DNA from 3 places in the Mesorhizobium sp. M0408 genome. Region 3 is predicted to be linked to each of the others. Evidence: predicted binding sites of a transcription regulator. Region 3 holds the regulator's gene; each other region holds the start of a gene.
What was found. The regulator PhoB, encoded in region 3, activates phosphate uptake and scavenging genes when phosphate is short. The targets are predictions, from matches to a motif close to TGTCATNNANCTGTCAT.
Positions count from the first base shown of each region.

Region 1: NKI67_RS24860 (esterase-like activity of phytase family protein) is a predicted target of PhoB. The motif match lies at 2,688-2,704, and genes of this name have one in related genera.
Region 2: NKI67_RS07145 (PhoX family protein) is a predicted target of PhoB. The motif match lies at 1,905-1,921, and genes of this name have one in related genera.

Region 1 is NZ_JAMYRO010000024.1:64,730-68,903, forward strand. Features, by position in the region: gene NKI67_RS24855 (L,D-transpeptidase) at 174-962, shown strand; gene NKI67_RS24860 (esterase-like activity of phytase family protein) at 1,109-2,587, opposite strand; gene NKI67_RS24865 (TIM barrel protein) at 2,835-3,824, shown strand; gene NKI67_RS24870 (sugar ABC transporter substrate-binding protein) at 3,865-4,174, shown strand, end outside.
Region 2 is NZ_JAMYRO010000005.1:8,268-12,441, reverse strand. Features, by position in the region: gene NKI67_RS07165 (SMP-30/gluconolactonase/LRE family protein) at 1-211, shown strand, start outside; partial or broken gene NKI67_RS07160 (sodium-independent anion transporter) at 248-472, opposite strand; gene NKI67_RS07155 (phosphatase PAP2 family protein) at 732-1,433, opposite strand; gene NKI67_RS07150 (hypothetical protein) at 1,448-1,786, opposite strand; gene NKI67_RS07145 (PhoX family protein) at 1,990-3,981, shown strand; gene NKI67_RS07140 (GNAT family N-acetyltransferase) at 4,083-4,174, opposite strand, start outside.
Region 3 is NZ_JAMYRO010000003.1:15,564-19,737, reverse strand. Features, by position in the region: gene pstA (phosphate ABC transporter permease PstA) at 1-283, shown strand, start outside; gene pstB (phosphate ABC transporter ATP-binding protein PstB) at 280-1,083, shown strand; gene phoU (phosphate signaling complex protein PhoU) at 1,116-1,823, shown strand; gene phoB (phosphate regulon transcriptional regulator PhoB) at 1,840-2,529, shown strand; gene NKI67_RS04030 (ROK family protein) at 2,539-3,783, opposite strand; gene xylF (D-xylose ABC transporter substrate-binding protein) at 4,070-4,174, shown strand, end outside.

The DNA of each region.
Region 1 (4,174 bases), on a different contig from region 3:
GCTTGTCTGAGTCCGCAATGATTGCCGATTTAACGGGAGAGGTCGATGCGGCGCTGTAAATTCCGCCTGGCGTGCCTTGATCTAAGCATTTCTCAAACCTTTCGGAATCGTATATTGATCCCGCACGCGTGGGGCCGCATTTTCCTGGATCTCATCGGTAAGCCGGGGGGCTCATGTCCGATATTCCGTTGTTTTTTGAGCGCCTGAACCGGCGCGCCTTTCTTGGTGCATCCGCTCTGGGCGCGGCCTCCGTGGCTCTTTCGTCGTGCACCACGACGGACGTGGCGGCGCCGCCGGTGCCCGCGGCACCAAGCGATCCGGCTCTCGGCGATGCCGCAAGCATGTATGCCGCGCGCATCGACGAGGGCTATCAACTGCCGGCAATTCCGGTAGCCAAGGTCGATCCGAAATTCGTGCGTCAAATCGTGGCCGACCCGACTGGAGAAAAACCCGGCACGATCGTCGTCGATACTTCCGAGCACTTCCTCTATCTGGTGCGCGACGGCGGCAAGGCAATTCGCTATGGCGTCAGCCTCGGCAAGGCCGGTTTCGGATGGACCGGCAGCGCCGTGGTTCAGGCGAGAAAGAAGTGGCCGGTCTGGACGCCGCCGCCGGAAATGATCCAACGCCGGCCGGAACTGGCGAAATACAAGGACGGCATGCCGCCCGGCCCGCAGAGCCCGCTTGGTGCCCGCGCGCTGTATCTCTTCCGTGACGGCAAGGACACGATGTACAGGCTGCACGGCACGCCGGAGTGGGATTCCATCGGGAAGAACGCTTCCTCCGGCTGTGTGCGCTTCATGAATCAGGACATTATCGACCTCTACAGCCGCGTCGATGGCGTCGTGCCGGTCTTCGTGCGCCCGAACCTGTCGGCCGCCGGGAAGATCGCCGCCGTGTCAAACAGGACGGCCGAGCCGATCGATGCAGGCGTGCCAAGGGACGCGGAGATGTTGAGGTAAGTGCCTTCGACTGGATCGTCAGTCGCAGGTTTTGCGATGCTTAGGACACCGTCTTTTCGCGGGCGAGCCGCAACTGAAGGGGCACGACCGTTCAATCGCGCCAGCTCAGGCGGACGCGTTCGGCGCCTCCGCCTGTATGGCTGCCGCTACTTCCCGGTGAGGCCTGGGAGCGTGACCTGATAGACCAGGAACATGGTGTCGACATCGGCGCCATCCTCGGCCTTGTAGGCCGCGCCGACCTGGAAGCCGTCCTGCGTGAGGAAGTCATTGTCATTGGCGACGAACAGGAAATAGTCGTCGGGCAGCTTTGGATCGAGGACGCTCACCACCGACATCGCCTCCCATTTCTCCGAAAGGTTGTTGCGGTCGTTGGGCGCGCCATTGTGCAACCCGAAGCGGCCGAGCTCGCTCTTGTCGTTGATGTCGATGAACGGCGTCAGCTTGGCCGGCGTCACCGATGGATCGAGCTCACCCTTGGGCGCCAGCGGCTTGTCCTTGTCGAACTCTGTGCCGGCGATGTCGGTTGCCGCCGACACATCGACGACGCTGATCTCGCGATGGAGCGAGGTGTCGCCCTTCAGCCCCTGGCCGTTGCCGCTGTCGCGCGCCAGCATCAGGAAGGTCTTGTCCGACAGCGCCACGATTTCACTCTGCGCGGCGATCTTGGTTTTGCCCTTGGCATCGGTGAACACCGGCAGCGGCACGACATATTCATGCGCGAGCTTGAGCTGGCCGGGATCCGAGGCATCGTAGACCAGCACGCGCGTGTTCTGGCGCGTCGAGGCGGAATCGCCGCCATCCTGCCTTGGGGCCGACTGCAGCACGGCAATCAGGAACTTCCCGTCCGGCGTCAGCGCCATGCCTTCGAGGCCCTGGTTGTTCTGACGGCCGGTTTCGGGATCCTTCGGATCTGGGTCTGCCGCGCCAGGTCCCGGATTGTTGGAAGCAAAGTTTGGCGTCCCGTGACGCATCGGGACAAGCGCCGCCGGCGGCTGCGTTGCCGACATCAGACGCCCATCGGCGGAGAAGCGGTAGATGTTCGGACCGTATTCGTCCGAGATGAACAGCGTGCCGTCGGGCAGCCGTGCGATCGCTTCGTTATCGAGCGCGAGCTTGCCGTTGGCTTCGGGCAGGATCGGCATGTCGTCGGTCGCGGCACGCACGCCGTTGAGCGGATCGAGCCCGGTTGCGTCGGCGCCCTTGTCGTCGGTCAAAAGCATGGTGTCGGCAAGCGTCGCCCTGAGGCCCGACTGTTCCTGGCCGGCGGCTGGCACTGCACCCGGCGTGATCGGAGCGAACTCGATGGCAATCGTGTTGAGGCGCGGCCGGTAGTCGGTAGTACCGACGACATTGTAGCCGCGATCCGGCAACAGCCACAACGAGCCCTTGTAGCCGTCGGCGCCATGCGTCCAGCCGGCAGCATCGATCGACATGCCTGAGCCGGAGCCAAACGTCTCGCCGAACTTGTCCTTCTGGCTGGCCGGGATGCGGCCGACGCCGACCAGGCCCTTGTTGACGAAGCTGACGCCGCCGACGGTCGCGGAGTTTTCTGCCAGGGCCGGAGTCAAGGCGGTGAACATCGCCAGCGCGACAGCGAGGGACGCGGTTCGGTGCAGGTTTTTCATGGATATCCTCTTTGAGACAAAGCTGCCGGGGCCCGAAAAAGCGCCGCGTCGCATCGAGGATGCCGCGAAAGCCTTCGGAGAAGCGATCTAGGACGCGAACATGATACTTGCGTGACAGTGCCGCGCTTGCTTTGACCCTTGTGGTCGCAACTGGCCTGGACATGCGAATCCGTCGCCGCCGAGAGTGCAATTAACAACTTTACAAATTATCGTTCTTATGTGAAGCTATGACGATGAAAGGCCACCGATGACAGTCTGTCGTTTCGCCACCCGCCTCAATTCCTTTGCCTCGCGGCCACAGGCCGAGTGGCCCGATCTTGTCGGCAAACCGTCCATGCTGCAAATGGCGGCACGTGCGGCGAAGGTTGCGGAGTTGACCGATCTCGACCTCAACTTTCCCGACCATGTCGATGAAAAGCCTGCGGAAATGGCGCGCAAACTCGGCGATCTCGGGCTTTCCATCAATGGTTTCGCCATGCGCTACTACTCCAACCCGGCCTTCAAGCTCGGCGCCTTCACCAATCCGGATCCGGCCGTTCGCCGCGAGGCCATCGACATGACCAAGGCCGGGATCGACGCCGCGCGCGAGGCTGGCGCCAGCCTGATGACGCTGTGGCTCGGGCAGGATGGCTTCGATTATGCTTTCCAGGCCGATTATGCGACGCTCTGGCAACACGAAATCGATGGAATTCGTGAAGTTGCGGCGCATGACCCCGATTGCCAGATCAGCCTTGAATACAAACCCAACGAGCCGCGCTCCTACAGCCTGATGCCCGATGCGGCGACGACGTTGCTGGCGATCCGCGAGATCGGCCTGCCCAATCTCGGCGTGACGCTCGATTTCGCCCATGTGCTCTACGCCGACGAGCAGCCGGCTTTCGCCGCTGCGCTCGTGGCACGGCACAGCAAGCTGCTCGGCGTGCACCTCAACGATGGCTATGCCAAGCGCGACGACGGCTTGATGGTCGGGGCCGTGCATACGCTGCAGACGATCGAGCTGCTGCGCCAGATCCGCCGCAACGGCTACGCCGGCGCCATCTACTTCGACACGTTTCCCGATATGACCGGGCTCGACCCGGTCCACGAATGCGAAGTCAACATCGCGACTGTCAAGCGCATGCTGCGCGTCGTCGATCGGCTGGACGGGGACAACCGCATGTTAGCCGCCGTCGACCGTCAGGACGCGATCGCGTCGCAAGCCATTATCCAGGAAGCCATGCTCGGCCCGGACAGCTGAGGCCCGGCCGCATATTCCGTTCAACAAGGGAGGAAGGACCATGAAATTTCTGCTTGCCACCGCTACCGCTGGCCTGATGGCGCTGTCCATCGGCTCGGTGTTTTCCGCAGACCTCGCGCCGCTCAATTCCGACACCGAGAAGGATCGCATCGACTGGTCGCAGCTCGAGGCCAAGTTCGGGGCCTTCCCCAAGCTGCCCGAGGGTACCAAGGCGGGTGCGGTCTCCAAGACGCTGACCAATGAATACTGGCGCTCGCTGGGAGAGGGCTACAAGTCGTTCGGCGACCGCACCGGCGTGCCCGTCGTCTACCAGGCGGCGCAGAGCGAGGGCGACCAGCTCGGCCAGCTCA
Region 2 (4,174 bases), on a different contig from region 3:
TGCCAACCTCGATGGCGTCGTTGCCATCGGCGGCAGCATCTACGCCACCGCGTATATGACCGGCACGCTCTACCGCTACAAAGCCGGCGGCACGCCGCAAGCGGTTGCGACGTTCAAACCGGGCAGCGCCGACATCGGCACCGACGGCAAGTCGACAATCTTCGTGCCGCTGATGAACGACGGCGAGATCGCGGCATTGGGCCTCGACTAAGCCAGCCATCGGCTCAGGCGGCGGGCGCGGCTTTCTTCAGCTGCGCCCGCGATCCGTGATCGAGGCGGCATAAGTCACCAGCGGCCGCTTGACGCCGTGGTTGATCAGCATGCGGCGTATCTGCGGCGAAGCGCCTGATATAATGAAGCGAACGCCGGCGCGGCTCGCCTTGTGGGCCGCACCCTCGATGACATTGGCCGCCGTTGAATCGAAGAACGGCACCGCCGAACAGTCGAGGATGAAGTTCCTGCGCTGGCGCGGTCGGCGACGTCTTCCTGCACCAAGGATTGATGGTCTGCCTCCAAACATGCAGCACTCTTTGCCAGCCGATGCGCTGTCATGCTACAAACCTCGGCATCGTTTGGCGGGACATCCACTGCGATCCCGATTTCACAGGCACGACTTCAAAAGGATGAGCGGGTGAAGATATTCAAAGCGTTGGCGACCTCGACAGCCTTGCTGTCGATGGTTTTCCTGCTGGCAGGCTGCGGTCATGGCCTGATCAACAGGCTGATTTGAGTCAGGTGCCGTCGGCCCGCCCAAGCCATCGCTGCAGGAACCGTGCCGCAAGCCAGCACAGCATCGCCCAGGCAAAGCCGGCGCACCAGCCGGCCAATACGTCGGACGGCCAGTGGACGCCGAGATAGATGCGGCTGATGCCGACCACCACCGTCGTCAGCACCGCCAGCCCGAGTACATAGATCTTCGTTGTCCGCCCGGGCAAAAACCGCGCCGCCATGCTGCCCAGCGTCAAATATGTCACCGCCGACAGCATGGCGTGGCCGCTCGGAAACGAAAGCGATGCCACATCGGCGAGATGCGAGACCAGATCAGGGCGCGGCCGGTCGATGTCGAATTTCAGCACGCTTGACAGGAGCTGGCCGCCCGCTACCGCGACGAACATGAGAAGCGCCGCGCCTGGCCTGCGGATAAGGAGCAGGTAGACGATCATTGCTGCCGTGATCACCACCAGTACGCTGGCGCTGCCGAGGCTGGTGATGTCGCGCATCGCCCCTTCCAGCCACGCCGGTCCGATCGGATTGTCGGGCTGCCCGGCCTTGCGGAAGGCAAGCAGGATTTCGGTGTCGAAGGCATGCGGCGTGGTGGCCCGCGCCAGCTCCATCAGCTCCTCGAACCCCCACAGCCCGCCGGCAATGACCAGCCCGGCCAGCAGAACCGGGAACTCCAGCCAGTTGCGCAGTCTGCTTGCAATCTTCTTCATCGGCCCGATCGCAGTTACAGCCTTTGCAGATAGGGCCCGAGCGTGATCAGCGCCACAGCTGCGATGGCAAGCACGATGCCGGTTGCCTGTAAGGCATTGACGCGCTCGCCGAAGAAGACCAGCGCCACCACATTCACCGACACCAGCTGGATCACCGCCGACAGGCTGAACGACACCGACATGCCGAATTCACGGATCAGCCTCAGCATGATCAGATTGCCCAGCGAATAGAGCGCCAACGTCAGCACAATCTTGCCGAGGCTCGGCGCCAGCCCCCACTGTTTTGCGGCCATCGCCGCCAGCAGGAAGATTACCGTCGAAACGCAGAGCTGCCCAAGTCCCCAGAAACTCACTTTTGTTCTCTCCCGATGTGTCCCTACGCGCCTGCCGCAGCTCTTGTTTCCGAAGCGCCGGTCGCGGTCAAGCGGGCCCGATGTTGGACACGAAATCGCAGATAGTAATTAGCCGGCATGTCATCAAACTGTGACCTGCCGGCGATACCGGATTGGCCAGGCAACACGCTCCAGCAATCCATCCAGCCAGAGGCAGGCCCACTATGACCGAACATCGCTCCCCTGACGCCCATTTCCGCACCGGCGTGCTCGAGGAAAATGATGGGCCAGGAGCCAATCCCACCAACAACCGCACCATGGGTGAGATCATCGCCGCGCGGTTCTCGCGCCGGGGCTTCCTCAAGGGCTCGCTTGCCGTCTCGGCCATAGCCGCTACCGTCAGCCCGCTGGCGCTGATCACCGCCGACAACGCCCGCGCCGCCGAAGGCTCCGCCTTCGCTTTTGACGAGCTCGAGGCCGGCATCGACGACAAGCATCACGTTGCATCCGGCTATGACGCCGATGTACTGCTGCGCTGGGGCGATCCGCTGTTCGCCGATTCGCCGGAATTCGATCCGACAAAACAGTCGGCGGAAGCCCAGGCCAGACAATTCGGCTACAACAACGACTATGTCGGCTATATCCCGATCGACGGCTCGGCCGAGCACGGCCTGCTGGTGGTCAACCACGAATACACCAATCCGCACCTGATGTTTCCGGGCCTCGTCACCATCGTCGACGGCAAGGCCAAGCAGGCGCCCCTCAGCAAGGAACAAGTCGACGTCGAGATGACGGCGCATGGCGGCACTATCGTCGAGATACGCAAGGTATCAGGCAAATGGCAGGTCGTTCGCGACGGCAAGCTCAACCGCCGCATCACCTCCAACAGCGAGATCACGCTCTCCGGCCCGGTCGCCGGCCACGACCGCGTCAAGACCAGCGCCGATCCGACCGGCACGAAGATCATCGGCACCATCAACAATTGCGCCGGCGGCGTCACGCCATGGGGCACCTATGTCATGGCCGAGGAGAACATCCACGGCTATTTCTCGGGCGAGCTGCCGCAGGGGCATAAGGAAGCCGCCAATTACAAGCGCCTCGGCATTCCCGAAGGTGCCTATGAATGGGCAGCGCATTACGACCGTTTCGACATCGGCAAGGAGCCGAACGAGCCGAACCGCTTCGGCTGGATCGTCGAGGTCGACGTCCAGGATCCGACTTCGGCGCCGAGGAAGCGCACCGCGATGGGGCGCTTCAAGCATGAGGGCGCCGAATCGATCGCCGCCAAGGATGGCCGTGTCGTCTTCTATCTCGGCGACGACGAGCGCTTCGACTATGTCTATAAGTTCGTCACCACAGGCAAGTTCGATCCGGACAACCGCGCCGCCAACATGGATTTGCTCGACGACGGCACCTTGCATGTCGCCAAGTTCGTCGAGGACGGTTCGGTCGAATGGCTGCCGATCGTCTTCGGCCAGGGGCCGCTGACGGCGGAGAACGGCTTTGCCAGCCAGGCCGACGTGCTGATCGAGACGCGCCGCGCCGCCGACCTGCTCGGCGCCACCAAGATGGACCGTCCGGAAGACATCCAGCCCAATGCCACCAACGGCAGGGTCTATGTCATGCTGACCAACAATTCGAAGCGCAAGGCCGACCAGGTCGACGCCGCCAACCCGCGTGCCGAAAATGCCTTTGGCCACATCATCGAGATCGTCGAGGACGGCGGTGATTTCACCGCGACAAAGGGCAGGTGGGAAATCCTGCTGAAATGCGGCGATCCCGCTGTGGCCGACGTCGGCGCCACCTTCTCGACCGCAACCACCGCCAATGGCTGGTTCGGCATGCCGGACAATTGCGCGGTCGATTCGGCCGGCCGCCTCTGGGTCGCCACCGACGGTCAGGGTCCGAAGGCCACTGGCCGCACCGACGGTCTGTGGGCGGTCGATACGGAAGGGCCGGCGCGGGCGACCTCGAAACTGTTCTTCCGTGTGCCGATCGGCGCCGAAATGTGCGGTCCCCTGTTTGCGCCGGACGACCAGACCGCCTTCGTTGCCGTCCAGCATCCGGGCGACGGCGGCGAGGACTGGGAGGCTTTCGGCCGTCCGTCCTACTATGAGGATTTGTCGACGCGCTGGCCCGACTTCAAGCCGGACATGCCGGTGCGCCCGGCGGTCGTTGCCATCACCAGGCAAGGCGGCGGCAAGATCGCGGTCTGACACGCAGCAAGGTCTTGCAGTCTCAAGGAAGGATTTCGGCCATACGAAATCCTTCCTTCCGATACGGGATGCATCCATGCTGCGCATCATGCGCCGACTAATCATTCGGTGCGCTGAACCACGGCCACATTCATTGTGCTTCGCAACCTGAAGCCAATGGACTCGTATAACGCTATGGCCGCGGCGTTGCTGG
Region 3 (4,174 bases):
CCGCGCCGCATTGTCCGGCATCGTCACCGGCATATTGCTGGCGATAGCACGCATTTCCGGCGAGACGGCGCCGCTGCTCTTCACCGCGCTCAACAACCAGTTCTGGAGCAGCAATATCAACGCGCCGATGGCCAGCCTGCCGGTGACCATCTTCCAGTTCGCTCTCAGCCCTTACGAGGAATGGCAGCAACTGGCGTGGACCGGCGCACTCATAATCACCCTGACGGTTCTGGGCTTGAGCATCCTCGCCCGCAGCCTTACCGGACGCAGAGAGGACAGATGACACAGATGTTGTCCCCAGACATGACGATGGCCGAAACGGTCGTCGAGAAGACGAAGATCGAGGTCAAGAATCTCAACTTCTACTACGGCCAGAGCAAGGCGCTGAAGGACATCAGCCTGTCACTGCCTGAGCGCAGTGTCACGGCCTTCATCGGCCCTTCGGGGTGCGGGAAATCGACGCTGCTGCGTGTGTTCAACCGCATCTATGAGCTCTACCCAAAACAGACGGCCGAGGGCCAGGTGCTGCTCGACGGCAAGAACATTCTCGACCGGTCGCAGGATCTCAACCTCCTCAGGACCAAGATCGGCATGGTGTTCCAGAAGCCGACGCCGTTCCCGATGTCGATCTACGAGAACATCGCCTTCGGCGTCAGGCTCTACGAGAACCTCGGCAAGTCCGAGATGGACGGCCGCGTCGAACAGGCGTTGAAGCGCGCCGCGCTGTGGAGCGAGGTCAAGGACAAGCTCAACGCCAGCGGCTTGAGCCTGTCCGGCGGCCAGCAGCAGCGGCTCTGTATCGCCCGCACCGTGGCCGTGAAGCCGGAAGTCATTCTGCTCGACGAACCGGCTTCGGCCCTCGACCCGCTGTCGACTGCCAAGATCGAGGAACTGATCGACGAATTGCAAGCCGACTATACGATCGTCATCGTCACCCACAACATGCAGCAGGCGGCGCGCGTGTCGCGCCAGACCGCCTTCATGTATCTGGGTGAACTGGTCGAGTTCGACCGGACCGAGAAGATCTTCACGTCGCCCCGCGAGAAGCGCACGCAGGACTACATCACTGGCCGCTTCGGCTGAGCCGTTCCGATCATGCATATGAGGACAGGACCATGGGCGAACACACAGTCGCTTCTTTCGACGAGGATCTCGAGCAGATCAGCAAGCTGATCCGCGACATGGCCGACCTCGCCGGTTCGATGGTCGGCGGGGCGACCAAGGCCCTGTTGAATTCCGACAACGTGCTGGCGCAACGCGTCGTTTCCGACGACGCCATCATGGATGCGCGTCAACGCGAACTGGACGACCGCGCCATCACCCTGATCGCCAAACGCCAGCCGATGGCCCACGATCTTCGCCATGTGGTCGGAGCGATCCGCATGGCGGGCGACCTCGAACGCATCGGCGACCTTGCCAAGAATATCGCCAAGCGCGTGAGTGCGGTCGGCCTCAGCGCCACGCCGCGGGACCTGTCGCATTCCATCGACGCGATGGCGCAGCTGGTTCTCATCCAGGTGCAGGGTGTCATCGAGGAATATGCTGCAGGCGATGCGGCCGCGTTGGCCAAGCTGCGTGCCGCCGACGAGCGCATCGACGTCAAATACACGTCCGTGTTCCGCGAGCTGTTGACCTACATGATGGAAGATCCGCGCAACATCACCGCTTGCACGCACCTGCTGTTCTGCGCCAAGAATCTGGAGCGGATCGGCGACCATGTCACCAACATCGCCGAAAATGCGTATTATGTGCTGACCGGCGAGCAATTGCCGGTCAATCGTCCGAAGCAGGACGAAACGACAATGTCCGCACCGGTGACATGATGGGGGTGCCCAGCCGATGATCGCACCACGCATAATGGTGGTGGAGGACGAGGAGCCATTGGGTGTGCTGCTCCGCTACAATCTCGAATCCGAAGGCTACCAGGTCGAGGTGGTGACACGCGGCGACGAAGCCGAGATCCGTTTGCAGGAGAATGTGCCCGACCTTTTGGTGCTCGACTGGATGATACCAGCGGTTTCCGGCATCGAGCTCTGTCGTCGGTTGCGGGTGCGCCCCGAAACCGAGCGGCTGCCGATCATCATGCTGACCGCGCGCGGCGAGGAGAGCGACCGGGTGCGCGGGCTTTCGACCGGCGCCGACGACTATCTGGTCAAACCGTTTTCGACACCGGAATTCATGGCCAGGGTCAAGGCGCTGCTGCGGCGCGCCAAGCCGGAAGTGCTGTCCAGCGTGCTGAAGGTCGGCGACATCGTGCTCGATCGCGAATCGCACAGGGTCTATCGCAAGAAGAGCGAAATCAGGCTCGGGCCGACCGAATTCCGGCTGCTCGAGTTCATGATGCGGCATCCGGGCCGTGTCTTCTCGCGCAGCCAGTTACTCGATAATGTCTGGGGCGAGACAATCTACATCGACGAACGCACCGTCGACGTGCATGTCGGGCGGCTGCGCAAAGCCGTCAACAACGGCCGGATGCCGGATGTCATCCGCACCATCCGCGGTGCCGGCTATGCGATCAGGGAAGATTGACCCGCCTGGTCAGGCTACGTTCTTTCTGACGCTGGGCCTCATTTGCGCGCCCGGCGCGAAAATCTCCTGGTCGACGAAGCTTAGCGCCCGCATCGCGCAGCCTTCGCGGATCAGCGGCAATTCGTTCGGCTCTGTATCGAAGGAGATCGAGTCCGAATGCTGGCCGCCGGCGGTCTGGGCGATTGCCTTCCGCAAGGCCGGCTCGATCAGATCGAAGGCGGCGGCACTGGCGCCGACCATCGCGACCGGTGCCGGATCGATCAGCGCGAACAGCGAGCCGAGACCGAAACCCAGCGCTTCGCCGGCCTTGCGGTAGGCCTCGCGTTCCGGCCCATCTTTCTCGCGCGCCCGGGCCGCCAGTGCTCGCATGTCGGCGTCGCTGACGTCGGCGATCGGTTCGCTTTCTTCGCTCATCTGCCTGGCGTTGCGCCAGATGGCGTAGTTGCCGGCATAGGCCTCGATGCAGCCGCGCCGCCCGCAACGGCAGAGCGCGCCGCCCGGACGATGGATCATGTGGCCAAATTCGCCACCCGAGGAATGCGTCCCGGTGAACAGTTCGCCCTTCAGCACCAGCCCCATGCCGATGCCATGCGAAAGCAGGATGGCGATGAAGTCGTCGCGATAGCGATCCGGATTGCGCCAGCGCAAAGCCACCGCCATCATGTTGCAGTCGTTCTCCACCGTTGCCGGGATGCCGAATTCGTCCTCCAGCATGTCGGCAAAGGCGATGTCGGTCTGCGGCGTGATCGGCGACCACAGCATGGCGCGTGCAGGGGAGTCGGTAATGCCCTGAATCGCCAGGGCGATGCGGGCGACACTGCGGACGTCAAGGTCTGGATCCTGCAGCCGGCGCCGGACGATGGCCATGCATTCACGGATCAGCTCGTCGCGCGGCATGGTCAGCGTGTCCAGCCGGCGCTGTTCCTCGGCGACCACCTGTCCCGTATAGTCGATAATGGCGGCCGACAGGAAATTCAGCGACAACACCACGGTCAGCACCGCCGCCGCTTCCGGGTTGAGGGCGAGGCCGACCTGCGGACGACCGCGTTTCAACGAAACGGGCTCACTTGCCTTGCTCTCGGCGAGGATGCCTTCCCGTATCAGGTCGGAAGAGATCGCCGATATGGTCGAATGACTGAGGCCGGTAGTAGCTGCGATCTCAGTACGCGATGGCTGGCCGGCCCGGCGCACCGCCGAGATCACCATCGCCCGGTTGCGCCGGCGCAAATCGTCATGGCGGATTCCGACCGACATTGTTTTGCTTTCCTCCCGGTTGCCGCGGCCGCTCATGAACCGGAAGCCGTCGGTAATGTCCGACAAATAGTGTCGGACGCAGGCAAATAGTGTCAGATGCAGGTGGCGCTGTCATCGTTTATTCCGACGCTCGAAAAAACTCGCAGAGTCATCAAAATCCATCAGAATCGATGTTGACAGCAGCCGGAGATCGGGCCAGTATTTTTTCGAGGCTCGAAAAAATTAGAGCTTCTAAGCTGGTCTTTGAGCCAATTGGTCACGCCGTACGCGGCGCAGGGAGGATATGATGAAGAAATTCACGACCGCCATTCTGGCGGGTGTCGCCATGACGCTGGCGCTGGCGTCGGTGGCGCAGGCTAAAGACAAGGTCATCGGCGTTTCCTGGTCGAAC